DNA from 2 places in the Vallitalea pronyensis genome. Region 1 is predicted to be linked to the other one. Evidence: riboswitches for the same ligand, from Rfam matches in the RefSeq annotation. Region 1 holds a riboswitch; the other holds the start of a gene.

Region 1 (15,356 bases):
TTCAAGAGGATATTGGAAGACATAATGCCCTTGATAAAATCATCGGTAAGAGCATGTTAGATAAGATGGCTTTACATGACAAGATGGTATTAACCACAGGTCGCCTCACATCTGAAATTGTGATGAAAGTAGCTAAAGCGGCCATACCCATACTCGTCTCACGTTCTGCACCTACCAATGTAGCCATTGATACAGCACAGGCATCGGGTATTGTATTAATTGGATTTGCAAGAGGTCACCGAATGAACAGGTATACATGATCATATCAACAGCTACCAGCATACTTAGGTGTAGATAAAGATAGAGAAATGTGTATAGGCATTACATTTCTTAGGCATTTCTTGGGAGTTTATCAACAGTCTATATAAGTACCATGCTGGTAGCTGTTTAACATGTATGACAGATCTGTTTCATGTAACCTGATGTACACTGGATGCTGGTTGTGAATTCACTGGGTGATGCATGCTCATATTGAATTGGACATGCTTTTCTTACACTGTTCATTCAACATGATTACCTTGTTATATACGTTGAAGCCCTCAATGCAATCATTAATCTTAGAAACTGATTATATTGTTCAACCTATATAAGAGGTGGTAATTTTATAATTAAACATGATAAGGGGAGAGTATTTAATACGTATTGATGTTGTAAAAGGGTAGAACCCTCTTACATACCCTTTACATGCTAATTATTAAATGGAAGAAGTTATAAAGTATATAAAAATACACAAAAACAATACTAATAATACATGTGTTGCCACAAAAATAACCAAAATGTGTACTTATATTATAGTACACACGATGGTTACTGTCAATAGTTTCTTCTATCTTTGGTTATCTTATTGGTTATTAGTATTTACAGTGGCGTTCATGGACTCTAAAATAAATGAGAGGTGGTTTGCATGCCAGGATTCCATGATAGATTAAGGTTGTTAAGATTGAATAAGGGACTTACCCAAGAAGAATTAGGAAAAATCGTTGGAAAATCAAAAAATAATATATCTCAATATGAACGTAATGCTAGGCAAGCTGATGACGATACGAAAAAAGAGCTAGCTAAATTTTTTAATGTATCCATGGATTATCTCATGGGCATTACAGAACATTCTACACCAGTAGCCAAGCTGCATGATAACAAAGAGATTGATGAAGAATTGAATAAATTAGTGAGAAAGTTAGAAGTTGATGATGATCTTCTATTCCATGGTGAACCCATTAGAGAACGTACCAGAAGGGTTATCATAAAATCATTAAAACACGTCAAGGAAATTGCAGAAGATACAGCAACATATGATATAGATAAATAGAGTAGCCAGTGGGTTACTCTTTTTTTGTAAAAAGTATTGACATTGTCTGAAAAAGTAATACAATAGAAGGAAAAACAAAATGAAGGGATGATGTATATGTTGAGAAAATTAACAGAAAATGATAGAAAGCAAGTTCTAGCATTTGTTAGTGAGGAACCATCCATTAACCTGTTTATCATTGGTGATATTGAGAAATTCGGTTTTGATAAAGATTTTCAAGAAGTATGGGGCTCTTTTGATGACCATGATCAGTTAATAGGTGTCTTGCTAAGATACAATGAGAATTTTATCCCTTATTTTAAAGATAAGAGTTGTGATATACAAGGGTATGTGAACATTATTAAGTCTTATGACTGCCGAAAAATGATAAGTGGCAAAGAAGATGTGGTGGATCGTTTCAAAGGTGTACTGGATGACTGTCATGTAAAATCATCTTATTTCTGTGAAATAACCCATAAAGATAAACTTTTAAGCTATGAAGAAGGTGTTAAGCGAGCAGGATTAGAAGATGCCCCAAGGATATATGAACTCTTACAAAGTATTGAAGAATTTTTAATGACAGATACCAATAGCGTCCAGCGTATTAGGCTTAACATGGAACATCAAACAGGGCGTATGTATTATATAGAAAACGAACAAGGTGACATGGTTTCATTGGCTCAAACCACAGCAGAAAACAGTAAATCAGCCATGGTTGTAGGTGTGGCTACAAAAGTAGGTTATCGTAGAAAAGGTTATATGGGACGCTGTTTATCCAAATTATGTGGTGAAGTGTTGGATGAAGGTAAAACACTATGTCTATTTTATCATAACCCAGACGCTGGAAGTGTGTATCACCGTATTGGATTTGAGCCCATTGGTAAGTGGAAAATGATGATCGAAAAAAGAAAATAATGATTTAATTGGATGATACATGAGAAATTCGACCATAATAATGCTATAGTGATTTTTAAAGATTGATAAGATTAAAGGTAGGTTGCTATCCATGAAGAAAATCCTCATCACGGGCATGAATAAAGTATCTCAATTAATCAGCATTTTTGAAGACATTATAGCCATAATCGATGTGGAATACCATATCGAAATATTAACAGATAAGACACTGATGATTCATGTGACAGATGAGCAGAAGTCCTCTATCTATTACGCAATTGCTAACGTGGACAATAAGTTGGAACACATACCTATAAAGCACATTCCTCTTTGTAGGTTTATTACACTTGGACTGAATAAGAAATCCAGTGTAACCATATCCAGCCTTGAAGCCGATAGTGATACCAATCAAACGATGATCTATTGCATACAGCGAGAAATAGGTGAAGGTGATGGACTCATAGAACCACAAGAATTCCCTGTATTTATCAAGGCTTCTTGGGGTCGCGATGTCTATAATATTATGTCAGCAGTAACAGCAGCCATGCTCATAAATCGGCAAATTCATGATAAGTTAAATTCCATAAAGGAAGGATAAATCCCCAAAATCTACTTCTAAAAATCAGTCAATAGGAATAAAAATAGATATAGAAAAACTTTAACATAGGAAATTTATTGAATGCACAAGGATAAAGAGAAACCTTACAATTAGTCATTCGATAAAGAAGAAGGGAGATAAGGTTTATGGAAGATAATGTTATCAGAAACAATCAGGTTAACCTCATTGGGAAAATATACTCAACATTTGATTTTAGTCATGAAGTATATGGGGAAGGGTTTTATAATTTTGTAGTTGAAATATCTAGGTTAAGCGATAACTCCGATAAAATTCCTGTCATGGTATCAGAACGTCTACTGGATGTCACACAGGATATGCGAGGGCAATTTGTTGAACTTCAAGGGCAGTTTCGCTCTTATAACAGGCAGATAGATGGCAAAAATAGGTTGGTTTTAACTGTTTTTGCTCGAGAAATAGATATATTAAATGAAGATGAAATTAAGCGTAATCCCAATTACATATACTTAGATGGGTACATATGTAAACCGCCTATGTATCGTACAACACCATTTGGACGTGAAATTACGGATATATTGCTGGCAGTCAATCGCCCATATAATAAATCCGATTATATTCCTTCCATATGTTGGGGACGTAACGCTCGTTTTGCAGAAAAATTTACAGTAGGTGACCGTATAAAAATATGGGGACGCATTCAAAGCAGGGAGTATCAAAAGAAAGTCAGTGAAACAGATAGCATCAGTAAAATAGCTTATGAAGTGTCCATTTCTAAAATAGAAAAATATGAAGAAGAAAGCGAAAGTGAAGTGGAAGAGAATTGAAATGAGGCTATTATAGAAACAGCCTCATTTACTATGCCACTTATACTAAACCCAATAATCGAGCTCCTTGAGCAACGATAAAACAAACTAAAATACCTGTAACAGTAGGGATGATAAAAGAGAGAATGGTCCATTTGGTACTTTTCGTCTCTTTTTTTATGGTCAATAAGGCCGTGCCGCAAGGGAAATGGTTAAGGGAAAATAGCATGGTACATACAGCCGTTAACCAAGTCCAACCGTTATTCACCAGCAGATCTTTCAGAGCGGATAAACTGTCAAGTTCCAACATAGCGCCAGTGGACATATAACTCATAATGAGAATAGGGATAACAATTTCATTAGCAGGAAATCCAAGTATAAAAGCCATTAAGATATAACCATCTAAACCAATGAGTGAGGCAAATGGGTCAAGGAAATTGGCACAGTGGGTCAGTATACTGATGTCACCAAACATTATGTTTTGAAGCACCCAGATAAGAATACCTGCTGGAGCCGCTACCACAATGGCTCGACCAAGTACGAATAAGGTACGGTCTATTAATGAACGCACGATGACTTTTCCAATCTGAGGCTTTCGATAAGGCGGCAATTCCAGTGTAAAAGAAGAGGGCATGCCTTTTAATAGTGTTTTTGATAGTAGTCTTGATATACCGAATGTAATCATGACAGCTAATATAATGGTTAGGAGAATGACAAGGGTTCCAATCACAGAGGAGAATCTACTACCAATACCAACAATAAAAATCGTAGCTAATGCAATGAGGGTTGGGAAACGGCCATTGCAGGGCACAAAGTTATTGGTGATTATGGCAATAAGACGCTCTCTTGGTGAATCAATAATGCGACAAGAGGTAACACCTGCTGCATTACAGCCAAAACCCATACACATGGTAAGTGCTTGCTTTCCGTGGGCACAGCATTTTTTAAAGAAATAGTCCAAGTTAAAGGCTATTCGTGGTAGATAACCCAGGTCTTCTAACAAGGTAAATAGAGGGAAGAAGATAGCCATAGGTGGCAGCATAACGGAAATAACCCAACCCAACGTACGGAACAAACCAAGGACAAGAATACCGTGGAGCCAATCAGGTGAACCTGCCCAGTTAAAAAAGGCAGTTAACTGGTCTTCAATGTTAAAAAACAGCTTTGATAGCAGTCCAGATGGGTAATTAGCACCGATGATGGTTATCCAGAAAATTAAACCAAGCAACAATAGCATAATAGGCACCCCTAACAGCTTAGAGGTAATCACTTTATCAATTTTTCGGTCAAAATCACGACGTTTATTTTCTTTTGTGGACACAACGGATGCTGCTGTCTTTTCAGCTTTTTTTATAATGCTATGAACAATCTGTTCACGAAAATGATTCATATCTAGACCATGCTCATGGATTAGATTTTCTTTCATGGCATGGATTTCTTTCATTAACGTTTCGTTATCTGACAACGTAATGCCAAGATAAGCTTCAATGGTCTTGATAATCGTTGTATCCCCATCAAGTAGCCTAAGAGCTGTCCATCTAGGATCAAGTCCACTGTTTCCTAAAATATCAGTAACAGAAGGCGTCAGTTCATCAATGGCTTGTATAATGCTAGGAGGGTAATGGATGGTAACAGGTGAATGCGTTATAGGCTTATGACTTACGGTATGTAAAGTATCTTTTAGACGATCAAGACCTTTCCCTTCTCTAGCATTTGTAGGTATAACAGGAATTCCTAATTCCCTTGAAAGTGCATTGCAATCAACCGTTATGCCTTTTTTGGCAGCTTCGTCGATGAGGTTCACACATAGAACCACTTGGTTGGTAATTTCAAGAATCTGGTAAACAAGATTAAGATTTCTTTCAAGACACGTGCTATCTGCTACCACCACAACAGCATGGGGTTTACCAAAGCATATAAAATCCCTAGCAATTTCTTCTTCCACAGAATTGGATAAGAGAGAATATGTACCTGGCAAGTCAATAACAACATAGTTCTTACTCTTATGTGTGAATGTACCACGGGCGTTAACAACGGTTTTTCCAGGCCAGTTTCCTGTATGCTGTTTAAGTCCCGTCAAAGCATTAAAAACAGTGCTCTTGCCAGTATTAGGGTTACCAGCAAGGGCGATTACCACATCATCAGGTGAATGCAGGTCAACATCAAAGCGTTCTTTTAATGTATTAAGTCCCGTGGATTGGATTGTAAGTCCCATTAGATTGTTTCCTCCTTATCTATTTGACATTCAACCATGATCTGTGACGCTTCTTCCGAGCGAAGCGCAATGACTGTACCACGTATTTCATAAGCAATAGGATCACCAGCAGGACTTTTATAAAGGGCCTTAACAGGTGTATTTTGCACTAATCCTAAATCAAGGAGTCGCCTTCTTGTAACACCATCAGCTAGCAATTGTCGAAGGGTACCATGTTTGCCAACAGATAGTTTATCAAGGGAAATCAATGGATTCATAAACCGAGTCACCTCTAATTTCATTATTCATAACTGAAAAAGTTAGCCGTAAGAAACTTTTTCAACTGTCTTTAATACTATATGGAGGGTACAACTCAATGTGTGCACGTACTATTCTTTTTTCTAAAAATATGATAGACATAATTTTGAATAGGTAATAATAGATTGAATGAGATAATTGAGAAACGCATTAACAAAAATATAGGTAGATAAATTATCTATGAGATATTTTTTATCTTTGATATATTTTCATTATAATATGGTTGTGGCTTTTTTATTTCCTTTCAAATAATCAGATATAGGTGAAATTTAAATAAATTATACCATCTTGTACAGTTCTACAAGGTGATATATAATTCTATTTATAATATATAAGTGGGTGATAATGTAATGAATAAAAATATAACTAATATAGATAGAGATTATTATAAAGCTTATCTAGATGCATTAATTAAAGGGTCTGAAGAAGCTATAGATAATGATTTGATTTATCCAATTGCTTTAGATGATTTTATAAACAATAGTAGAAGTCGATTCTTGAGTGAACGCAAGTATGAAGAATTAGCATCTATGTATCAACTTATTGGAATGCATTATAGAAATATGAATGAACTATTTTTTAATAACTATCTTACTTGCAATTACCATGCTAATACATTAATTAATGTAGGTTGTTACTATTATAAATATATACATAATGAATACGCTAGTATATTAGCGCAGTATAATGCATCTTTTCAGAAAAGCATAATAGCCCAATATAAAAATACTGACCCTAAGTTCGCTTATATTTATGCAATGAATATTGAACTATTAGGTGATGTTTATTTACTAATAGATCATGATGAAGCTCTTAAATATTATAATCAAGCTAAGGAATTATATGAAAAAGATGACCATTATGGGCAACTTTCATACAATAATGACTTATGGTGTTCTTACGCACTAAAAGAGATGAGTATTGTATTAAGTGAATGCTATCATACTGAATTATCTTTAGACGTGATAGGCATAGAGCGCATTAAACAAAAAAATAAGTTGTTCGAGATAATTAATTGAGACATTATAATGTACTAAATATGGGCTATTTGTTGATATTTTTATAATCATGTATAACAGTTTCAGTTTACCCATACACATAGTAAGCGCTTGCTTTTCGTGGGTACAGCATTTCTTGAAGAAATAGTCCAAATTAAAGGCTATTCGTGATAGATAACCCAGGTCTTCTAACAAGGCAAAAAGAGGAAAGAATATGATAGACATAATTTTGAATAGGCGATAATAGATTGAATAAGAAGGAGGGGATTAGGGATGCATTTATCTGATTTTCACACCTTTCGAGGTTATGAAATACTTGATCGTGAAAAAAAGAAGTTGACGCCAAGTATGGAAGATTACATGGAGATGATTTATAGACTATGTATGAATAGTCCCTATGTACGTATGAATCAACTTGCTGAAAAATTAAATGTGCGCACATCATCATCCACCAAGATTGTTCAAAAGCTTAACGCCCTTGACTTGGTCCACTATGAAAAATATGGGCTCATTGAGTTATCTGAAAAAGGTAAAATTCTAGGAGAATATCTCTATCATCGTCATCACGTCATCGAAAGATTTCTAGAACTTATAGGGAATCAAGGTAGCGTTCTTAAAGATACAGAACTAATTGAGCACTATATACGTCCAGAACTGTTACATCACCTAGAGTGTTTTAATGCTTTTATGAATCAAAATAAAGATATAAAGGAACGATATGAAGCTTTTATAGATAAAGAAATGAACCAGCACTAAATCCCTGGTTGAATAAATTCCACAGTAAAGTTATTGTGAATCCTGTTACAATCTTTTAGAATAGACTTAGAAAGTACAGGAGGGGATAATATGAAGCAGATTACATTAGCCATTACTCAATTAAGAAAAGAAAAGGGCATTACGCAAGGTGAATTAGCTGACTATCTCGGTATAACATACCAAGCCGTCAGTAAATGGGAAAATGGTACAACCCTACCAGATATCAGCTTACTGCCAGCGCTTGCAAGCTACTTTCAGGTGTCTGTAGACCAACTGTTAGGTTTAGAGCCTCTCAAAAGCGATTACATCTACCGTACAACAAAAACAGTAGCACACTGGGATAATCAGCTGTCATATTTACAACAAACAAGGGATGAACTATGGAATGAGGATTATATGGCATTCCTTATACAACAGGTATGGAGGCTTCATCAGCCAGTTAGCATCCTTGATTTTGGATGCGGTTATGGTTATTTAGGCAAACTTATGCTGCCATTATTACCTAAGGGGAGCAGCTATACAGGTATAGATGCCAGTGAGACCTTAATTACCAAAGCAAGGCATAACTTCAAAGATAGCCCATATAAAACCCACTTTATTCAAGGTGATTTTAACCAAGTCACAACAAATCAAAATTACGATATAGCTATCTGCCAAGCTGTACTACGACACATAAACAATCCTTATGAGATCTTAAAGAAAATGATAAGTAGTGTAACCATTGGCGGCAAAGTCATCTGTATTGAAATAAATCGTGCCTTAGAAAATGCCAGTATGTACTTGGATGGTCTGCATTTTAACTCCCTCAGCAAAAACAACGCCCTACATAAACTATGGCACTGTGAAATGGCATCAGAAGGACGGGATCATGCTATCGGTATGAAACTACCCTTCTACATGCAAGACCTAGGTCTAACAGATATTGATGTACGCATGAACGACAAAGTCAAATTTATCACCCCAAAACAAGCCTCCTACCATACCACCAAAGAAAAATTCATACAAGCAAATCACCATGGTCACACACTATCCCCACAAGAAAAAGAAAAGATAATCACCTTATTTATGAACCGAGGCACATCACGAGAAGAAGCCGAGTCCTATATACTAGACGAAGAAAAAATAACCCAGTATATAAAAGAACATCAACACAATCTATCCATCCTAAAAGCACTATGCCTCATTATTTCATTCGGAACCAAAGTAAAATAATCCCTACATGATGTAAGCATCCCATTAGCATCTCAAAAAACTTACAATACCATTAATTACATAACACCCAACTTTGTAATTCAGGTAATCTAATCCTATAAGTTAAGGCTAACAATATAAAAAAACGGTTTTCCATAGAATCACTAGATATTACCACTTTACAGGCTTACTAAGCGGTTCTACCGGCATCAAAGTGGCAGCAACACAAAAAACCATATAGCGTCATCATATCGACTTTTGCAGCTTGTTGCTCACCTTATTAAACAGATAAAAGCAACAAATGCAACGAGAGAGTATGATGACGCTATATGGTTTTACAATACTTCCGTTGGGCGTTTTGATTTTTGTAGTTTTTGTTATTGAATATCACAAATCAATAATTCTCAATCACATTCTGCATATCATACATTCCCTGACACTTCTGACTCAAAAACTTAGCAGCATTCACAGCCCCAACCGCAAAAATATCTTTTGACAATGCACTATGGTGAAGTTCAACCACTTCATCTTGTCCTGCAAATATAATAGCATGATCCCCAACAATGGTCCCGCCTCTTACAGCATGAATACCAATCTCCTGACCTTCACGCTTCACACGACTGGTGGAACGGTCATAATTATACGTATACTCATGATTAAGTGACTCATTAATAGAGTCTGCAAAAGCCAAAGCAGTACCACTTGGCGCATCAATCTTTTGATTGTGATGCTTCTCAACAATTTCAATATCAAAATTCGCACCGGTTAATGTCTTAGCCGCTTTTTTTACAAGGTTAAGAAGCAGATTAACACCAAGTGACATGTTAGCTGATAATAGAATAGCAATTTCTTTACTGGCTTCATTAACCGTAGCAATCTGTTCTTCTGTAAGCCCTGTTGTGCAGAGCACAAGAGGGATTTTTCTTGACTTTGCATAGTTAAGTACAGTGGGTACGGCACTTGCAATAGAGAAATCAATGATTACATCACCGTCCACATCAAGATCTTCTATACGCGTATATACAGGGTAGGGATTATCCATATGGTCTGAAATATCAATTCCAGCAACAATGGATGTTTCCGGGTCGTTTGCAACAATCCCTGAAATCACCTGTCCCATTTTACCATTACAACCATGCATAATAATTCTAGTCATTGTAATACTCCTTTCATCATGTAACCATTTTTGTCTTCATGTATATCTAGTTTCATGTATGTCAATCCATAGAATAAATTTTACGATAGGCTAACCTTATTATAACAGAACCACTGAGCCATTCATAGACGCATGATGCTTCTTAAATGAACCCAGTGGTTAGCTTTATGGATTAGATATTGATACCGTAGTCTTGCATAGCCTTTTTCAGAATCTGGATGTTTTGAGGCTCCATATCTGTTAGTGGTAAGCGACATGGACCAGCTGGAAGACCCATGTAACCCATAGCGGTCTTTACTGGAATAGGGTTAACTTCGCAGAATAGGGCACCCATCAGATTATGCAGTTTCATTTGTAAATCAAGACTGCCTTTTGTATCACCCTCCATGTATTTCATGACAATATCATGTGTCTCCTGTGGAAGCATATTAGCGATAACAGAAATAACCCCTTTACCACCTAGTGAGAGAAGAGGTACTATCTGATCATCATTACCAGAATAGAGATCAAGGCGTCCTTCACACTTGTGCATCAAATCGGTAATATGGGTGATATTACCACTTGCTTCTTTTATAGCAACAATATTATCCACATGAGATAATGCAGCAGCAGTTGCAGCATTAATATTAAGACCTGTACGGGATGGTACATTATATAAGACTACGGGTACATTTACACTATTTGCAATGGAAGTAAAATGCTGAATAAGACCTTTTTGTGTTGTCTTATTGTAGTAAGGTGTGACTTGAAGCAAACCATCCACACCTAACTGTTCAGCTTTCTTAGATAATTCTATACCATGAGCTGTATCATTGCTGCCGGTACCTGCAATAACGGGTACACGTTTATTTGTACGATCAACAGCCACCTTAATACATTCTAGATGTTCCTCATCGTTCAATGTGGATGCTTCACCTGTTGTACCGCAGATAACGATACAATCTGTACCACCATCCAATTGAAAATCAATTAGTTTTTCTAAACCTGCATAGTCCACTTGCATATCTTTCGTAAAAGGTGTGACAATCGCTACACCAGATCCTGTAAAAATAGCCATTTAAAAACCTCCTCTAGAGTCATATCATTTAATTGTAGGTAATCTCCCAATGTATATCCTGTTTTATCTTACGCTAATCGTCTCACTGAAAGTGATAATACTTCATGCATGAACGTATATTATTATATTCAACTTCTATAGTATATCTTTTTTAGGGCTAAACATCAATAAGTAAAGCTCTTAAACCTATCGTATGCAAAAGATAGTGATACTATAGTATATTATGGGGAGTTCTTATTGGGCATTCCCTAATACATATAATGCTGCTTCATGTAGGTATTGGCAGATATAAAAAACAGTCGGCATACGTATGCCGACTGTGAGTTTTATTAAAGAATCACAAGTAGCACACCATAGCCATCATTAGTCTATGACAGTTATATAGTTATTCACTATATACCCAGACAGAAAATAGAAACAGGTATTTTCTTCTTCGGCATGTTACCCTTTTACCAATCTTCTCTTTCGCCTGTACGAATCCAATTGCTTACTCATGAAACATGCGCCTCTACCATACCGTATTAAATTTGATTATTATCATATCATCTCATGTGATATTTGTCAACGCCAAAACACCATTAAATTAATTTCTGTAGAATTTTATTACTTCTTTCAATAAATTTAGTCATGGCTTCAGGTGCCAATTGCTTATGACTAATCATAGCAAGATCATATATCTGTTCACAGAAGATAGCTGTGTTTTCATGGTCTTTGTTATCAATAATATATTTAACCAATTTATTCTTTTTATTAAGAAGCAGGCTTTCATTAGTTGGCATCATGGCATTATCCATACCAAACATACCATACATTTTACTCATATCCTGCATACGACGAGATTCCTCAGGTAAAAGGATCATACCAGAGATATCTTCAGCTTTCAGGTTTTCTAGGGATACATTCAGTTGTTCATTGCTTAATGCTTTTCTGAAGATCTCTTGTACTTCTTCTACAAGCTGCTTGTTATCTTCTTCACTGGTGTCATCTTCGTCTTTTAGTGTATCCGTAAGGTCTGCATCGATACGAGCAAACTTAGTTTCCGTTTCTTTCGTTTCCATATGAGAAATGAAAGGCTGGTCGATGGTTGTATTCATGATAACAGCTTCCATGTCATGATCTTTAAATATTTTAACGTACTGTGCTTGCAGTGATTCATCCGTCACATAGTACACTTTATTTTCATGCTTCTCGCGATTACGCTCAAGGTATTCAGGAAGCGTCACATAATCACCTGTTGTGGTTTTGTATAAGATAATGTCTTTAGTTTTATCAAAGAACTTGTCATCTTTTAAACAACCAAATTTGATAAAGGGGTGAATATCATCCCAGAATTTTTCATAGGACTCTTTGTCGTTTTTATATAAGGAATTAAGTTTGTCAGCAACCTTCTTGGTAATGTAGGAAGAAATCTTTTTCACAAAACCATCGTTTTGTAAGAAACTTCTTGATACATTCAGTGGCAGGTCTGGGCAATCCAGTACACCTTTTAATAATAGCAAGAATTCAGGAATAACTTCTTTGATGTTATCTGCAACGAACACTTGATTATTATAGAGCTTGATTTGCCCTTCCATGGTATCAAATTGGTTGCCTAATTTAGGGAAATATAAAATACCTTTTAAGTTAAAAGGATAGTCCATATTTAGATGAATCCAGAATAATGGCTCTTTAAAATCCATGAATGTTTTACGATAGAATTCTTTATATTCTTCGTCGGTACATTCATTAGGCTTTTTAAGATAAAGGGGGTGTGTATCGTTAAGTGGTGTAGGTTCAGCGGGCTCTTTTGGCTCACCGTTTTCATCTTTAGGTTCTTCTTTATTTGGATTCATTAAGAAAATGTCTATGGGCATTAGGGAACAGTATTTTTGAATGGTACTGCGTACAGTATATTCATTTAAAAACTCTTTACTGTCTTCACCAATTGTAAGGGTGATGGTTGTACCTCTTTCTGTACGGTCACCGTCACTCATTTCATACTCACTGCTGCCATCACTCATCCATCTTACGGCTTGTGCACCTTCACTGAAGGATAAAGTATCAATCTGTACTTGATCCGCTACCATAAAAGCAGAGTAGAAACCAAGACCAAAATGTCCGATAATCTGATCTTCATTTGCTTTGTCCTTATACTTGCTTAAGAAATCTTCAGCACCTGAAAATGCAATTTGATTAATGTATTGCTTCACTTCCTCAGCAGTCATACCGATACCGTTGTCTTTAAACGTAAGGGTTCCTGCCTTATCATCCACAATCACTTCAATTTTGAAAACATTATCATCAGCAAGTGTGGTTTCACCCATAACTTCTAACTTTTTTAATTTTGTTATAGCGTCGCATCCATTGGAAATAAGCTCTCTCACAAAAATATCATGATCAGAATAAAGCCATTTCTTAATAATGGGAAATATGTTTTCGCTATGAATGGATAGATTACCTTTTTCTGTATTCATTTAAACGCCTCCTAAGTAAATATATATTTATATGCTGAAACAACATCGTAAGTTCAATCCTTCAACATACCTGGATTAATGTTATGGAGGTGAATCTTCTTCATCATGATGTGTGTTATGTACAATGATGCTTATCCACCTTATATAGTATAATAAATCGAAATATTTCACTTGTCAAGAAAAAACTAGCACTCAACTAAGAGGAGTGCTAACAAGAAGGAAAAAGTAACGGGTACTTTTCCCATGAATTGGGGTTATAAAGCGATTCCATGCTTTTTAAAAAACTTTTTAACCGTATCATCCCAATAATTTTCTAGAATTTTATCCAGTGTGAAAACTTTAAGTGAAGTTCCTGTGGTGCATTTAAGGAGACCATCTTCAAAATTAATGTTGATAAACAAACCATGAACACCATCTTCTTTGACTGGCAGTTGATTCTTTTCAACAAGCTGTCTGGTACGGTCTTTAGGTAAGACAAATATAATTTTAAATTTGGTAGGTACCCGATTTCCTTTAATAATGTGATATAGAACATCCTTAATTTCTGACCAAGTGACCAGGGAACGCTTATCCAGTATTTCTTTTTCATCTGAGGAAAGGTATTTATCATTTATATCACAGGTGATACTGAACTTTGTAAAGGTGGTAATATCCACACCAGAAACTTCGAAATCATCAAACATCTGCTCTTTTAAGAGGTTTTTCATGAAGCATTTTATATCGGTTATTTCAAAAGATATCATGATTTAACATTCCTTCCATGGGCATGTATGATAGATGAACCCATTCTCTATGTTATATGATACAAAATAGAGGTAGAACTTTCAATGCTTTTATTGTAATATGGTAGAGGGATATGTCATAAAGTAAAAAAAATGCGAAAAATGATAAATGAAAGAATGAAGATTAGAAGAGCGTGAGGATAGATGTATGAAAAAACTGGATAGACGTTTTTATCAAAGAGATACCTTAGTCGTTGCTCAAGAGCTGCTTGGCAAATACATGGTCTATAACCATAATGGCGTTGATTTAGTGGTCAAGATTACGGATGTGGAAGCTTATACGGGCATTCATGATAAAGCATGTCATACCTACGGTGGTAAGCGAACCCCTCGAACAGAAGTCATGTGGGGTGAGGCTGGGTATGCTTATATCTATCTGATATACGGCATGTACGCTTGTTTAAATGTGGTGACAGAAGAAGCGGGTAACCCTTGCGCCGTGTTAATAAGAGGAGCCGTACCCGTTAAAAATAGAGAGCAGATGTGTCTGAATCGATACCAGAAATCATACGACACACTTACCAATTACCAGAAAAAGAATTTTTCCAATGGACCCGGTAAGCTATGTCTTGCCTTAGGTCTTACAAAAGAACAAAATGGCATGGATTTTCTGTCCGATCAATTTTATTTTTATGATAGTGGGGAAGAAAAAGGATATGCTATACATAAAGCCAAACGTATTAACATTGATTATGCAGAAGAAGCCGCAGACTATCTCTGGCGTTTTTATATAAATAAGTAACAGGCAGTTTATGGATAACCATCAATACGATAATGGAGGATGATTAAAATGCGTCAAAATTCAATGGATTATGCCAAGGATTTATTGGCATTTATTAACAAAAGTGTATCACCTTATCACAGTGTCATGGAAGGGAAACGTATGCTT
Region 2 (15,356 bases), 2.7 Mb from region 1:
GAAGTTTTGAGAAAATAACATTAGGTAATTGCAGAGATTTATGTCTGATGCTATGTTCCGTGTTAAGGCATCATCATATACCAGCAAGATTGCGGTCAGGATTTGGTACTTTTTTTGTACCCCAGAAATACCATGATCACTGGGTTTGTGAATATTGGTCACAATCAGAGAACCGTTGGATGAGGGTTGACCCATGGATGAGCCAGATCCATTATAGGAAGGAGCTATTACCGCCTCAATTAAGTGAGGGACTGCTTCAGCTTGACTTGAACCCCTATGATGTACAAAAAGAGTACTTTATAACAGGAGCAGAAGCTTGGATAAATTGTAGGGAAAAGGGACATGATTCAAATAACTATGGTACGTATGAACCTCACTTAAAAGGTTTATGGTTTGTACGTGATAATATGATAAGAGATTTATTATGCTTAAACAAAATTGAGCCCTTGGCTTGGGACTGTTGGGGTGCAATGGGTAGAGAAAACAGCAGTATAGACGAAGATGAGCTCACATTACTCGATGATATTGCAGCATACTTAGTTAAACCCAACCTTACACCAGCTTCCTTATCTAAGAAATTAGCAGGACTAAAAATACATGATGCTGTTCTGAAATCATTGGCGTAAGAGGATAGAAAAATGGACAAACATGCACTTTTAGAAAAAATTAGAGATAAACATCTAGATGTGCCTTATTTTGCTAAGCAAACCATCCAAGATGGGGGTTTTAGGCATTTTATTGTAGAGGAGTTATTACACAACAATGACATCATGGTTTATTATCATTGTTATTACATCCTCTCTTTAGCAAGTGAATTAGAGCCTGAGCTTTTTTATTCTTATTGGGATGATTTTGCAGGTTTAATCCATCATAAGAACTCTTACCATCGAAGTATTGGATTAACCCTCATTGCACATTTAATGACATGCGATAGGGAGCGTTTAATGGATGGACTTCTTAACACCTATTTAGCGCATATAGATGATGAGAAATTTATGACAGGAGAATGCTGCGTACAGCATTTAAAGAGAATTGTCAATAATAGAAAAGATTTGAGGGAGCATATTATAGAAACGCTATTGGATATGGACAATAAGTGTTCCTATCCTGAAAAGCAAAAAGAATTACTTAAATATGAGGTGTTGAATGTCTTTGAAATGGTCTATGATACGATTGATCAAAAAGAAAGATTGGACAATTTTATAATTCAAGCATCCGATAGCATAAGCGGTAAGACAAAGAAAAAAGCAAGACAACTAAGAAAAAAATATAACATCTAATTATGAACCGGGACTGTCTCATAAAAGCAATTTTATCTGCCAGAAGTTTCTGGTACCTAGAAAGCTTAACCTCCTATAGGTGCCTACGAAATGGACGTTATTTTGCTTTGATGAGACAGCCTTTTTTTGTATATAAAACCATAAAAAAAGATATTCATATTGACAATAATAGACTGATGGTCTATAATGAAATTATAATTAGACTGGTGGTCTATTAAATACATGAACCTTTATAATGAGGGAGATAAAATGTCCAGAACAAGAAGCGATGAAGCATATAACAAGAAGCGATTAGCTATTAGCCAAACAGCTCTCCAGATACTTTTAGAAGAGGGTGCCCAAAAGTTAAGTGTCAATTATTTGTTACGTAAAATGAACATGGCCAAAGGGGTTTTCTTTCATTATTTTAAGTCCAAAGAAGAGTTGTTTAACCATGTTGTTCATTGCGCTTATAGTCCCATTCTTGAAACGATGCAAAGTATATTGCAGGAGAAGGAACTGGGTGCAGTGGAAAAATTGGTTAGGCTCTATCAGTCTGTTGGCTATATGAAAGCAGATTATGGAAAAGGGTTAGATGATCTATTAAAAATAATGTATCGTGAAGATAATAAACTCTTTTTAACAGCATTAATGAAACAGGCATTTGAAGTAAGCTTACCAATCTTTGAAGAAATTATCTTAGAAGGAGTGACAGCTGGAGATTTTTATGTAGATTCTCATCATGCCGTTGCTTATCATATCCTTACGATTACCATGGCGCTAAATCAAGAAATTGGGGTATATCTTTTATCAGACCACAAGGAAACTAATAGAAAAAAACTCATGGACAAAATCATGTTAAGTGAAAAGATCATTGGCTTTATTTTGAATTGTAATGTAAGTGGAAAGCTTTATCAACCAGCAACACTAAAGCGTTTAGAGATTTTGTAAGCATTTAACAAAGGTTAAGTGGTTGTGTAGTTATCATTTATCCTAAGGAGGTTAAATATGGGAAACCTAAACATTAAACATTACGCTTATAATGCATTTATCATCCAACATGATGACATTAAGGTCGTCATTGACCCTGGACGAAATCTATATTGGACAAAATTTAACAGCTTGATTCCCAAAACAGAATGGGAAGGAATCACCCATGTTTTAGTTACTCATGGTGATCCGGATCACTTTGCATATGCGCCATCTATTGCAAAGAAGGCAGGAGCAAAAGTCATCTGTGAAAAAGAGCTGGAAGATGTGTTTTTATCGGATGGCGTTAAGGATGTCCATAAGATAACAGCAGGTGGTGTAATCGATTTCGAGGGGTTAAAAGTGGAAGGGCTCAATACATGTCATGGTCCTTTGAACGTTAAACTTGGTTGTGGATTATTGGAAACGAAAAATGTATTGGTTAATCGTAACCAAGGTGGGCATGCCATCTATGTAGCATCCTTCAAGATTACAGAGAAGAAATATAGGATAACCGTACGTAATCATGGAACCCTCAAATTTTTATTCGGATTAATACGCCTTGAAAAAGATAATATTGATTTTGCAAGAGGGTCAGTGGGATATAAAATCACCATAGGTGGCAGAACAGTTGTTAACCTTGGTGACACCATCCTACAGAAAGGATGGGAATCATTAAAGCCTGATGTATTAATGATTCCTATTGGTGGAAATATCTATAAGAATACCATGGGAGAAAAAGAGGCTTTAGAAGCAATCAAACGCATAGAGCCTAAGGTGGTTATTCCTTGTCACTATAATAATGGCTTTTTATGGAGAAAGCATATGAATAAAGCAGATGATGAGAACTTTAAAAGAGAAGTAGAGAAGTTAGGAATCACGTGCTTGATTATGACATATAAGGATGAGATTACAATATAATACCTCATAATATTAAAAGAAATCAGCTTATGGCATAGAGATACCAAAAGGCTTCCTAATTTTAGGATGTCTTTTTTTTGTAACCTCTTGACAAATACCTTTGTAAAATATAGTATAGACGTATGGACGTCCGGTCGTTATGAAGCGTTTTCTATTATACTTTTCCTATCCTATTCTTCGTATCGGGAATATGAGTATCATAATGGCTGTAACAATGAAACATGATGAATGGAGAGAAGATATGAAAAATAAGATTCTGAAAGCCATCCAATCACATGAGGAACTAGCACATTATACGATTCATATTGAACTTTCTAAGGAAGGGATTGTAACCCTTCGTGGTGAAGTGGATCAGTGGCAGCATGTAGTCGATATTGGGCATATTGCGGCAAAAGTAAAAGGGATTAAAAATGTGGTGAATGACATAACCGTCAAGGGCATAACGATTCCTAAAAAAGATCGATCAGAAGAAATCAGGAAGGTTAAAGCATCTGGTCATGTAAGAACATGCGACGTGGTTATCATCGGTGCTGGTATTACAGGATGTGCTATTGCAAGAGCTTTATCCAAGTATCAATTAGACATCATTGTTGTCGACAAAAACAGTGATATTGCCGAAGGGGCCACCAAAGCTAATAATGGTAATATTCATCCCGGTCTTATTGCTAAACCAGGTACATTAAAAGCTAAATTAAATATAAAAGGAAATGCCATGTACACAAAATGGGCAGAAGAACTGCACTTTGCATGTAATAGAACAGGTTCTCTTGGTGTTGTTTATCATCAATCAGAGTGGTACCTTTTGAAGCTTCTTCAATTTATGAAGATAACACGGTTAGGTTATCTCTTTAAACCCCTTAGGCAAGCCATGAAAGTTCCTGGTCTTAAATGGCTAAGTGGTCAAGAAGTTCAAAAACTGGAACCTCACATAGAAGGTAAACCTTGTGGAGCTCTATTGATGACCACCATGGCTATTGTGGAACCTTATGACGTTTGCTTAGCCTTAGCAGAAAATGCTGTCATGAATGGTGTTTCCTACATGTTAGATACAGAAGTTATCGATGTACTTACAGAACATGGACAGGTAAAAGGTGTAATGACCGATAAAGAAGTGATTAGAAGTAAGTACGTCATTAATTGCGCTGGTGTATATGCAGACCATATAGCAGAGATGGCAGGTGATCGCTTCTATACCATTCATCCAAGACGTGGTGCTATTGCCATATTTGATAAGAGTAGAAAAGGTTACTTCAATCGACCCCTTGTTTCCTTTTCACGAACAAGAGGAAAGAAACAACATTCAAAAGGAGGGGGTGCTTGTATGACACCAGAAGGCAACCTTTTATGGGGGCCAACAGCCAAAGAAATTCCTGACAAAGAAGATAAAAGTGTTGAACGTACCGATATGGATTACATACATGCTCTTGGCAATCATGTAACAACGAATGTTAAGCCATCAGAAATTATCACTTTTTTTGCAGGTGTTCGGGCTGCAGACTATAAAGAGGACTTTATCATTAGTATGTCTGAAAAAGTAGATGGCTTCATACATGTTGCAGGTATCCAGTCCCCAGGGTTAGCTTCTGCACCGGCCATTGCAGAAATGGTAGAAGACATGATTAAAAAAGATCAAGGTTGTTTACATAAAAATGTCCATTACAATCCTATACGCAAGCCAAGGGGAAAATTTCGCCATATGAGTCATCAGGAACAGGATGCCCTTATTCAAAAGAATCCTTTATATGGTCATGTTATATGCCGTTGTGAGCTCATTACAGAGGGAGAAATTGTGGATGCCATACATGGTCTGATTCCTGCAACCACTTTGGATGCTGTTAAGCGAAGAACAAGGTCAGGCATGGGAAGATGTCAGGGTGGATTTTGTGGACCAAAAGTGCTTCAAATATTAGCGAGAGAATTACACAAGGAACCCATAGAGATTACATTAAAAGGATCAAATTCCTATGTGCTTCAAAAGGATAATAGAAGGTAAGCAGATGTTGCCATCTTGGTGTGTTTGGAGGGAGTCATGTGAAACATATAACAATTGATGTACTGGTTATTGGTGGAGGTCCAGCTGGTCTTGCAGCAGCGTTAGAAGCCAAGAAACAAGGTGTCCAGGAAGTCATGATTATGGAACGTGATGTTGAATTAGGCGGGATTCTACAGCAGTGTATTCATGATGGTTTTGGTCTTCATCGGTTTGGAAAACGTCTATCGGGCTGTGAATATGCAGAGCGCTTCATCCAACAGGTAAAAGCTCATCACATTCATGTGAAATTAAAGACCACGGTTATTGATATACTTAAGGATAAAACGGTTTTCGCCATGAATGCAGAAGAAGGGATGCTCAAGCTGCAATGCGGTACAATTATTCTTGCTATGGGTTGTCGTGAAAGAACCCGCTCACAAGTATTTATCTGGGGAACACGACCTAGTGGTGTATTGACCGCAGGAACAGTACAACGTTATATTAACATTGAAGGCTATTTACCTGGTAAAAAAGCGGTCATCTTGGGTTCAGGTGATATAGGGCTCATTATGGCAAGACGCATGACATTAGAAGGGATAAGTGTGGAAGGAGTCTATGAGATTATGAAAAGCCCAGGAGGTCTTAAGCGTAATATTAGCCAATGCCTGATAGATTATGATATTCCCATGCATCTTTCAACAACAGTGGTACATATTCATGGCAATAATAAACTTGAAGGTGTAACCGTAGCTGCAGTGGATGATAAAAGGCAGCCAATAGAAGGAACCAGACGATACATCCCATGTGACCTTTTGGTATTAGCCGTAGGTCTTATACCTGAAAACGAGTTGTCAGCAAAGATGGGTATAGAAATAGACCCTAAGACAAAAGGACCCGTTGTGGATGAGAGTTTTATGACATCGGTAGAAGGTGTGTTTGCAGCAGGAAACGTGGTGACGGTATATGACTTAGTTGACGATGTATCCATAACAGGAGAAATCGCTGGGAGAGGTGCAGCTAAGTATTTACAAGGCAAGCTTAATCAAGACACACACTATCAGATGATACATTCCACCAACTTGATTAACTTAGTTGTACCCCAACGTTTTAGAAAAAATAATTTAGAAAACCACTTAACAGTTTATATGCGTGTAAGGGAAGAAATGAAAAAAGTTTACATCCATGGTACGATGAATGATCGGGTATGCTTGCATAAAAAACTAAACATCGTATCACCACCTGAAATGGTCGTGTCTAACATTAAAAAAGAAGATATAAGCGATAAAGGTGATATCACCATGGCTATAGAAAGAGGGTGAAAGGATGAAGCAAGAATTTACATGTATCGTTTGTCCTGTAGGATGCACCCTGACAGTTGATGAAGAAAATCATCAGATCAAGGTTACAGGAAATCAGTGTAAAAGAGGGCTTGAATTTGGTGAAAAAGAATATACAAGACCCATGCGGATACTGACAACTACTGTGAAAATTGAAGGCAGCCTACATAAAAGATTACCCGTTATCAGTAAGGGTGAGATACCTAAGGAACAATTACACCAGTGCCTGCAGGCTCTTTATGAACTCTCCATAAAGGCTCCTATTAAACGAGGCGACATTGTGGTAGAAGATATCTGTCATACAGGGGTAAATATTGTTGCATCTAGAGGTATAGAGCCATTGATTAATGATTAAACTCTAAACTACCAGCTTAGTTGGTAGTTTTCTCATGAAGATTCCTGTTCATGAATGGCATACATATTTTTGCAAATCCGTTTTCCTGATGCCGTTTTGAAAATATTACCGTATGTGGCAGTGATTGCAGACTTACTGAAATCATCTTCAAACATATTCACAAGAAAATCTGCTTCAATTAATATCTGATAATCCATACCGTCTATATGGGCATAGGTATGATGATGTCCTACCAGGTAGCAAACCCGTGCTATAATGGAAGCATCTACACCTAATACAGTTAACATGTCTTTCGCCACAGCAGGTCCTTCCTCTTCTTGAAGTTTCCCATGGCATTTCCCGTACTTCTCTTCTGCAACTTTAATCCCTATATCGTGGACAATAGAGGCTATTTCTAAAACAAATTGAGTAGATTTATCTAATTGTTCAAGTTCGCCTATTTGTTTAGAAAAACTGTGAACTTTTATAAAATGATGGATGCGTTTAGGATCGCCCGCGTAGTAGGCTGTCATTTTTTGCAGTAAATGATTGATGATACTCATGCTCTTCCTCCTTAGATCATGTGTAAGTCATTATTCCTTACTCATACTATTTTAAGTGAATACGTCAACAATGTGTATGACTATTGTATTACAACCCATGAAAACTTTCAACTGGTAACCCGTGATTGAATAAGGGCTCAGGTCTGAAAGCGAATAGACATCCATCCATGAAATGTGGTAAAATACTCTTATCTATTATCGGTTGTCCATGGAAAAATCTTGCTATGGTCCGATAAATTGGTACATCATTGATTTTTATTATTAATGGATTACCAATATGTATAGGAGGTCGTAACATGCAATATAACCCATCAATACCTGTATATATACAGATAAAAGATGACATTATTCACAAAATACGCGAAGGTGTATGGAAAGAAAATGAAAAGATTCCTTCAGAAGTGAAGTTTATGGAGGAATATGGAGCAGGGAGAGGAACCATTCGAGAAGCCATTCGACTCATTATTGATGAGGGCTATTTATATATAAAAAAAGGCATTGGTACGTTTGTGGCCCAGAAGGAAGTTGGTATATCCATTGAACCCTTTGTTAGTCTGACTTATTTTATTAAAATGAGAGGATTGGATATACACACAAAAGTGTTAGCAGTTGAAGAAAAAATCATGGATCAGGCTACATCCAAGGAAACGGGTATTCAAGCAGGTACACCATGCTTATTTGTTAAACGCATACGTATGATGAAGAATCAGCCCATTGGTTTAGAGATATTTCACTTCGTTTATGAAGCACATACACGCTATCAAGATTTTGATTTTACTCAAGGGATCTCTCACTACCTATTCCATGACTGTCAATTAACAGTAAGTAAAATGAACATGGACATGGAACTGGTTGAAGCTTCCGGAGAAGGTAAGCAGCTTTTAGAATTAGGTGATAGCAGTATGATGCTGGTATCCAATCGTATCGTTTATATCAATGCTAATCAAGACATACTCTATCACTTAACCTTTGTTTGTGGTGAAGAGCTTAGTCAAATTGGTCTTGATAAGTTTGTGTAAATAAAAACATGTTTCATTCTGTAGAATGAAGTGTTATAATGGGGGCATGAACTTAATACTGAAAGGATGAATAAGCTTGACTTTATATGAACAATGGAAAGATATTGCCTATGTAGAACGTACACAGGAAGAATATGACGCTTTTTGGAGTGATTACTTAGCAAAAGAGCAGAAGAATTATGAGCATATCTTAGAGAACAAAGATGAGAAAATTAGCGGGACTTTTGCTGAACTTGCAGAGCTTTTTAACATGGACTTGGTTACATTTGCAGGTTTCTTAGATGGCATTAACACAAGTTTAGTCAATACACTGGATTTAGATAGTCTAACGGAAGAAAGTCCTTTGGACTTAGCTATAGATATGGAGAAGTTATATTACAACATGCTTGATGCAAAAGCAGACTGGTTATATACGCTTCCTCAGTGGGACACAATTTTAACAGAGCAAAAGCGAAAAGAGATTAAAAAGTCCTACAATCAAACAAAGATTGTTGTAAAAGGTAAGAAAATTGGACGTAATGAACCTTGCCCATGTGGCAGTGGTAAAAAATATAAACAATGTTGTTTAAATAAACAATAGCAATAGGCAAACACCCTAGAGAAATGCAGGGTGTTTGTTTTATGATTAGTCATGTTAAAAAGAAGCCACCTCACTGTCACATGAGTATGAAATTATCCATACCTCTGTGAAATAAGATAGCTCCTTTTATTTATGTGTATAAAATAGAGGAGGCTATTTTAACAACATGTATTGCGTGTCTAACACATTACTGGTTTAATAATTTTTCCACCTCTTTTACAAGGTTCTTAGGACGTTTCATTGGATGATAGCGATTAACAATTTGACCATCAGGTCCAATTAAAAACTTAGTAAAATTCCAAGGTATTTTTTTCCCACCTGTTTCTTTGACAAGGTATTGATAAAGTGGATGCGCTTCATCACCGTTGACATCTATTTTTGCAAACATTGGGAAAGTCACACCAAAGTTCAGTCGGCAGAACTCTTGAATCTCTTCATTGCTGCCAGGTTCTTGTTCCTTAAATTGATTACAAGGGAATCCAAGAATAACGAATCCTTTATCTTGATATGCCTCATAGAGTTTTTCTAAGCCGTCGTATTGTTTTGTAAAGCCACACTTGCTGGCTACATTGACAATAAGGATAACCTTTCCCTTATAAGTTTCCAGAGATACTTGATCCCCTTGAATAGTCTCTACATTAAAATCGTATATTGACATATAATCACCTCTAACTTTATTTTCTTATTCATCTTATAGGAAAGTTCTAATTTAACAAATGAGATAGAAGCGTTCTCATTTGTGCTAAGGAAACTTTCCTAACGAAACAACTTGCTTCGCAAAACGCGACATAGTCGCTTTGTTCTATGAATGGATTATGTATGTATTATGTAGGTCTAAATGACATAATAGGATAGCTAAGTAAAGAGTTTATGTGTTTATTTAATAATATAATATATTATATAATAATAATTGTCAAGTGATAATTGATAAAAATAATTGTGTTTATCCAGGATACCTGACAACATATGAATATTAAGAAATAGGTTTATTACAATTAATTTAGTAAAGATCGTTTAGAAAAGAGATGGGGAATCCATAGACCTCCACAGTTATAGAATATAAAGCGAATTGAATATTTGCTAAATAAAAATAAAAATTATTTCAAAATTATTAGTAATAATAGAAGTAATTGACAAATAATTGAATATAAAAATAGAAAATGCTAATATAAAGTCATAACCGTTATATTAACTAATATAATTTATTATATACCATGATTTATAAGTGAATATAACCATGAATAGAGGCGCAAAGGAAGGGTAGTCTTTAAGTGCTAAGGAGATGAACCTCTGAAATTAAAGACGAAGGGTCACTTTGCCGAAAGGGTATACGGGTTCATAAGTATACGCTTGGTGATAAGAATAATGCCTTATCACTGCCATCAACCTATGATTGATAGCCAATAGGATAATGGAGAGCTATTTATGTTATGAAATAAGATTTCATACATAAATGGCTTTTATTTATGCACTGAAATTTTATTTTCAGTGTTTTTTTGTCTTTAAAACAGTCTTTAATCTTAAGAAGGAAAGGGTGAAGGATATGAAGGTAACCATACGTTTACGCATGAGCATGCATGATGCACATTATGGAGGAAATTTAGTGGATGGTGCTAAGATGTTACAGCTTTTTGGGGATGTTGCAACAGAATTGCTCATACGTCACGATGGCGATGAAGGCTTATTTCGAGCTTATGACAACGTAGAATTTCTAGCACCAGTCTATGCTGGAGATTACATAGAATGTGAGGGAGAGATAACCTCATGTGGCAATTCCTCACGAAAAATGACCTTTGTAGCTAAAAAAGTCATTGCTCTTAGACCTGATGTTAATGATTCAGCAGCTGATGTATTGGAAGAACCCGTCATTGTGTGTAAAGCCAGTGGAACCTGTGTTGTTCCAAAAGATAAGCAAAGAAAGTAGGGGTGTTATATGGAGAAGTTAGTGATTACAGCAGCGATATGTGGAGCTGAAGTGACCAAAGAGCAAAATCCAAGTGTTCCTTATACGGTAGAAGAAATTGTCAGAGAGGCAAAATCGGCATACCATGCAGGTGCCAGCATTATTCACTTACATGTGCGTGAAGATGATGGTACACCCACACAGGACAAAGAACGTTTTGAAGTATGTATAAAAGCCATTAAAGAAGCCTGTCCGGATGTGATTATCCAACCTTCAACAGGCGGGGCTGTTGGGATGAGTAACGAAGAAAGACTTCAACCTACTTTATTAAAACCAGAAATGGCATCTTTGGATTGTGGTACATGTAATTTTGGCGGGGATGATATTTTTGTTAACACAGAAAATACCATTATTGAATTTGCCAATACCATGAATAAGATGGGCATTAAGCCTGAGTTGGAGGTTTTTGACAAAGGTATGGTGGATATGGCACTTCGTTTACATAAAAAAGGATACATCAAAGTACCTCTCCATTTCAATTTTGTTCTTGGCGTTAATGGAGGGATTGCAGCTACACCAAGGGACCTGGTGTTTTTAGCAGGAAGTATACCAACAGATGCCACATATACCGTAACAGGTATAGGAAGACATCAAATAAGTATGGCTACATTAAGCATGGTTATGGGTGGTCATGTAAGGGTAGGGTTTGAAGATAATCTCTATCTAAAAAAGGGTGTTTTAGCTAAGTCCAATGGGGAATTAGTTGAGAAAATTGTACGTATAGCTGAAGCCTTAGGCAGAGAAATAGCAACACCAGAAGAAGCCCGATGTATACTGGGTTTATCATAGATAGAGAAAGTAAAATTTTTAAAGATTACGGTAGTTATGGCATGTGTTGCATGTACTGCTAATTTAAAAAAATATAACGGGGGAAGGTGAGTACGTGAGTAAAGTAGTGGGTAAACAGGACCTAATACCATTGATGCAAGATGGATTGGTTATCATGATTGGAGGTTTTTTGGCTTGCGGTACTTCGGAGAAAATGATTGACTTTATCATTGAACAAGGTATCAAAGATCTGACCATTATCAGTTCAGATACCAGTTTTGTAGATAAGGGAACAGGCAGGCTGATCGCTAATCGGCAGGTAAAAAAAGTGATTGCATCCCATATCGGAACCAATCCAATGACCGGTCAATTAATGAATAGTGGTGACATGGAGGTTGAATTAGTCCCTCAAGGTACGCTGGTAGAGAGAATTCGAGCAGGAGGCTATGGCTTAGGCGGTGTGCTGACACCGACAGGGGTTGGTACCATGGTAGCTGAAGGAAAAGAAGTGATGACCATTAATGATAAAGACTATTTACTTGAAATGCCTTTAAAAGCGGATATAGCCATTTTAAGTGGCAGTGTGGTGGATTCCTTTGGCAATACTTTATACAAAGGTACAACAAGGAACTTCAATCCCATAATAGCTATGGCAGCGAAACATGTTATTGTGGAAGCGGACCAATTGGTTGAACCAGGTGATATTGACCCAGAATACATTATGACACCAGGGGTGTTAGTAGACTATATCATAAAGGGGGGGCATGATGATTGATAAGAATCTAGGTAAACAAATCATTGCTCGTCGGGTTGCAAAGGAATTACAACATGGTCAGCTAGTGAATCTGGGTATTGGCCTTCCCACAAAAGTTGCTAACTATATTCCAGAAGGCGTTGAAGTCATTTTTCAATCGGAAAACGGTATGGTAGGCATGGGCAAAGTAGCAGCAGAAGGACAAGAAGATGAACGTATCATTAATGCTGGTGGTGACCCTGTAACCATACTTCCTAATGGCGCCTATTTTGATTCGGCTATGTCTTTTGGTTTAATTCGGGGCGGTCATGTGGATTTAACCGTTCTTGGTGCTTTACAAGTGGATGCAAAAGGTAATCTAGCCAGCTGGATTATACCTGGAAAACTTGTACCAGGTATGGGTGGCGCCATGGATTTAGTTACTGGTGCTAAGAAAGTTATTATTGCTATGTTACATACGGCTAAGGGGAAACATAAGATTCTTGAAGCATGTACACTACCTTTGACTGCAAAAGGTGTAGTGGACTTGATCGTGACAGAACTTGGTGTGATGAAAGTGACATCGGATGGGTTGGTACTCCAAGAGATTCATCCAGATGTGACCATAGAGGATGTCCAAGAAGCTACTGGATGTGCATTAACAGTGGCTGAAGATTTAAACATAATGGATGTTCAAATAAATATTTAGGTGAAAGGATGATGAAAAGATGAGAGGTTGCAAATATGGCACACATAGAGTGATTGAACCTAAGGGGGTATTACCACAAGCAGCACAAAAAATATCTAACGATATGACCATTTTTGATAATGAGATGTTAATACAGGTTCAAGCATTGAACATTGATTCAGCCAGTTTTACACAAATTAAAGAGACTTGTGGAGGCGACGAAGAAAAGATAAAAGCCATGATTATGGGCATTGTGAATGAACGAGGCAAGATGCAGAATCCTGTCACAGGTTCAGGCGGTATGTTAATCGGTACAATCAAAGCCATTGGAAAAGACTTAACAGACCGGGCTCTAAAAGTGGGGGATAAGATTGCATCTTTAGTTTCGCTTACGTTGACGCCCCTTAAAATAGAAGAAATTACTGCTATTAAAATGGGTATTGATCGGGTTGAGATTATTGGAACAGCCGTTTTATTTGAAAGCGGTATTTATGCTAAATTGCCTGATGATATGGAAGAAACCTTAGCACTAGCAGCCCTTGATGTAGCAGGTGCACCAGCTCAAACAAGAAAGCTTGTGAAAAAAGGGCAGACGGTTCTTGTTCTTGGAGCCAATGGTAAATCTGGCTTATTATGCTGTTATGAAGCTAAGAAGCAAGTAGGTGAAGAAGGTCAGGTTATTGGTCTTGTAAGAAGTGAAAATAAGAAAAAATTCTTAGAGGAAACAGGTTTATGCCATGACGTGATTATTGCCGATGCAACCAATCCTATTCAAACATTAGAAGAAGTCCTAAACGTGACAAATGGCAAAGAAATTGATGTGGCCATTAACTGTGTGAATGTACCCAATACAGAAATGTCTACGATTTTACCCGTTCGTGAAGAAGGTATTGTCTATTTCTTCTCCATGGCAACAAGTTTTACAAAAGCGGCTCTTGGTGCTGAGGGCGTTGGCAAAGACGTGCATATGATTATTGGTAACGGTTATTCTCTAAACCATGCAGACATTACGTTAGATGATTTACGTGAATCCAAAGTGATTCGTGATATTTTTGAAAAATTATACCTATAAGCTAAATGCGAACGTATAAGAAACCCTGTAAAGATTAAAAATATGTAACCATAACAGAGGAGGTATGTTGAATGGGCAAGGGTGAAGTAGGTGTGTCCATTCAACATATGCAGGTAGCGTTCTTAATACTTTAAAAAATAATGATAATAGCGGGGTGTGAAATGAATAATAGTAAAAAGCATGCATATTATAGTCACGTGAGCGACGAAGACTGGAATGATTGGAAGTGGCAGATGCGAAACAGGGTCAAGAAACTAGAAGACCTTAAGCAATATTTACCACTTAATGCATCGGAAGAAGAAGGGATTAAACGTTGTCTCCAATCCTTAAGAATGGCAATTACACCATATTATTTATCGCTGATTGATCAACATAATGAGCATGATCCAGTACGTAAGCAAGCAGTACCAATGAGCCTCGAACTGCATACAACCAAAATGGATTTTATTGATCCTTTATCAGAAGATGCCCATTCACCAGTTCCAGGTTTGGTTCATCGTTATCCAGATAGAGTGTTATTGCTTATTACAGACCAATGTGCCATGTATTGTCGTCATTGTACAAGAAGACGTTTTGCTGGACATCAGGATGAGGCACTTCCAACCAGTCGTGTAGACCGGGCAATTCAGTATATTGCAGATACCCCTAGTGTTCGGGATGTTCTTTTATCGGGTGGGGATGCACTGCTCATGTCCGATGATAAACTAGAAGCCATCATAAAAAAATTAAGGGCTATCCCTCACGTAGAAGTGGTACGTATCGGTACAAGAACACCCGTGGTGATGCCTCAAAGGATTACAGATGATCTTGTAAACATGTTAAAAAAATACCATCCTATCTACGTGAATACTCACTTTAATCACCCAAATGAAATCACAGTGGCATCAAAAAATGCTTGTGAAAAGTTAGCCAACGCAGGGATTCCCCTTGGTAATCAATCCGTCTTGCTAAAAGGTGTGAATGATTGTGTCCATGTCATGAGAAAACTGGTAAACGAGTTAGTGAAAATTAGAGTAAAGCCCTATTATCTCTATCAGTGTGACTTGACAGCAGGTATTGAACATTTTAGAACTTCTGTGGCTAAGGGTATTGAAATTATGGAAGGACTTCGTGGGCATACATCAGGTTTTTGTGTACCGACCTATGTCATTGATGCTCCAGGTGGAGGAGGCAAAACA

The links. A riboswitch is a leader RNA that binds a small molecule or an ion and turns the genes downstream of it on or off. The one in region 1 is predicted to bind lysine.
Region 2: it holds a riboswitch for lysine, as region 1 does, so the genes downstream of both, kal (3-aminobutyryl-CoA ammonia lyase) here and dapA (4-hydroxy-tetrahydrodipicolinate synthase) in region 1, are expected to answer to the same signal.

What each region holds. Positions count from the first base shown of each region.
Region 1 covers NZ_CP058649.1:1,611,687-1,627,042, forward strand. The annotation lists gene fdhD (formate dehydrogenase accessory sulfurtransferase FdhD) at 1-260, shown strand, start outside; gene HZI73_RS06745 (helix-turn-helix domain-containing protein) at 905-1,309, shown strand; gene HZI73_RS06750 (GNAT family N-acetyltransferase) at 1,406-2,203, shown strand; gene HZI73_RS06755 (hypothetical protein) at 2,319-2,780, shown strand; gene HZI73_RS06760 (single-stranded DNA-binding protein) at 2,927-3,583, shown strand; gene feoB (ferrous iron transport protein B) at 3,624-5,777, opposite strand; gene HZI73_RS06770 (FeoA family protein) at 5,777-6,034, opposite strand; gene HZI73_RS06775 (hypothetical protein) at 6,425-7,093, shown strand; gene HZI73_RS06780 (metal-dependent transcriptional regulator) at 7,346-7,828, shown strand; gene HZI73_RS06785 (methyltransferase domain-containing protein) at 7,919-9,040, shown strand; gene dapB (4-hydroxy-tetrahydrodipicolinate reductase) at 9,414-10,175, opposite strand; gene dapA (4-hydroxy-tetrahydrodipicolinate synthase) at 10,348-11,232, opposite strand; lysine riboswitch at 11,569-11,751, opposite strand; gene htpG (molecular chaperone HtpG) at 11,811-13,685, opposite strand; gene HZI73_RS06805 (DUF5721 family protein) at 13,940-14,392, opposite strand; gene HZI73_RS06810 (DNA-3-methyladenine glycosylase) at 14,616-15,209, shown strand; gene HZI73_RS06815 (M18 family aminopeptidase) at 15,258-15,356, shown strand, end outside.
Region 2 covers NZ_CP058649.1:4,318,890-4,334,245, reverse strand. The annotation lists gene HZI73_RS18095 (transglutaminase-like domain-containing protein) at 1-626, shown strand, start outside; gene HZI73_RS18090 (hypothetical protein) at 639-1,280, shown strand; gene HZI73_RS18085 (TetR/AcrR family transcriptional regulator) at 1,530-2,210, shown strand; gene HZI73_RS18080 (MBL fold metallo-hydrolase) at 2,268-3,149, shown strand; gene HZI73_RS18075 (FAD-dependent oxidoreductase) at 3,391-5,142, shown strand; gene HZI73_RS18070 (NAD(P)/FAD-dependent oxidoreductase) at 5,181-6,440, shown strand; gene HZI73_RS18065 (DUF1667 domain-containing protein) at 6,445-6,813, shown strand; gene HZI73_RS18060 (HD domain-containing protein) at 6,846-7,355, opposite strand; gene HZI73_RS18055 (GntR family transcriptional regulator) at 7,652-8,374, shown strand; gene HZI73_RS18050 (SEC-C metal-binding domain-containing protein) at 8,451-8,954, shown strand; gene HZI73_RS18045 (glutathione peroxidase) at 9,142-9,612, opposite strand; lysine riboswitch at 10,189-10,384, shown strand; gene kal (3-aminobutyryl-CoA ammonia lyase) at 10,498-10,878, shown strand; gene kce (3-keto-5-aminohexanoate cleavage enzyme) at 10,888-11,706, shown strand; gene HZI73_RS18030 (CoA transferase subunit A) at 11,801-12,460, shown strand; gene HZI73_RS18025 (3-oxoacid CoA-transferase subunit B) at 12,450-13,127, shown strand; gene kdd (L-erythro-3,5-diaminohexanoate dehydrogenase) at 13,147-14,178, shown strand; gene kamA (lysine 2,3-aminomutase) at 14,340-15,356, shown strand, end outside.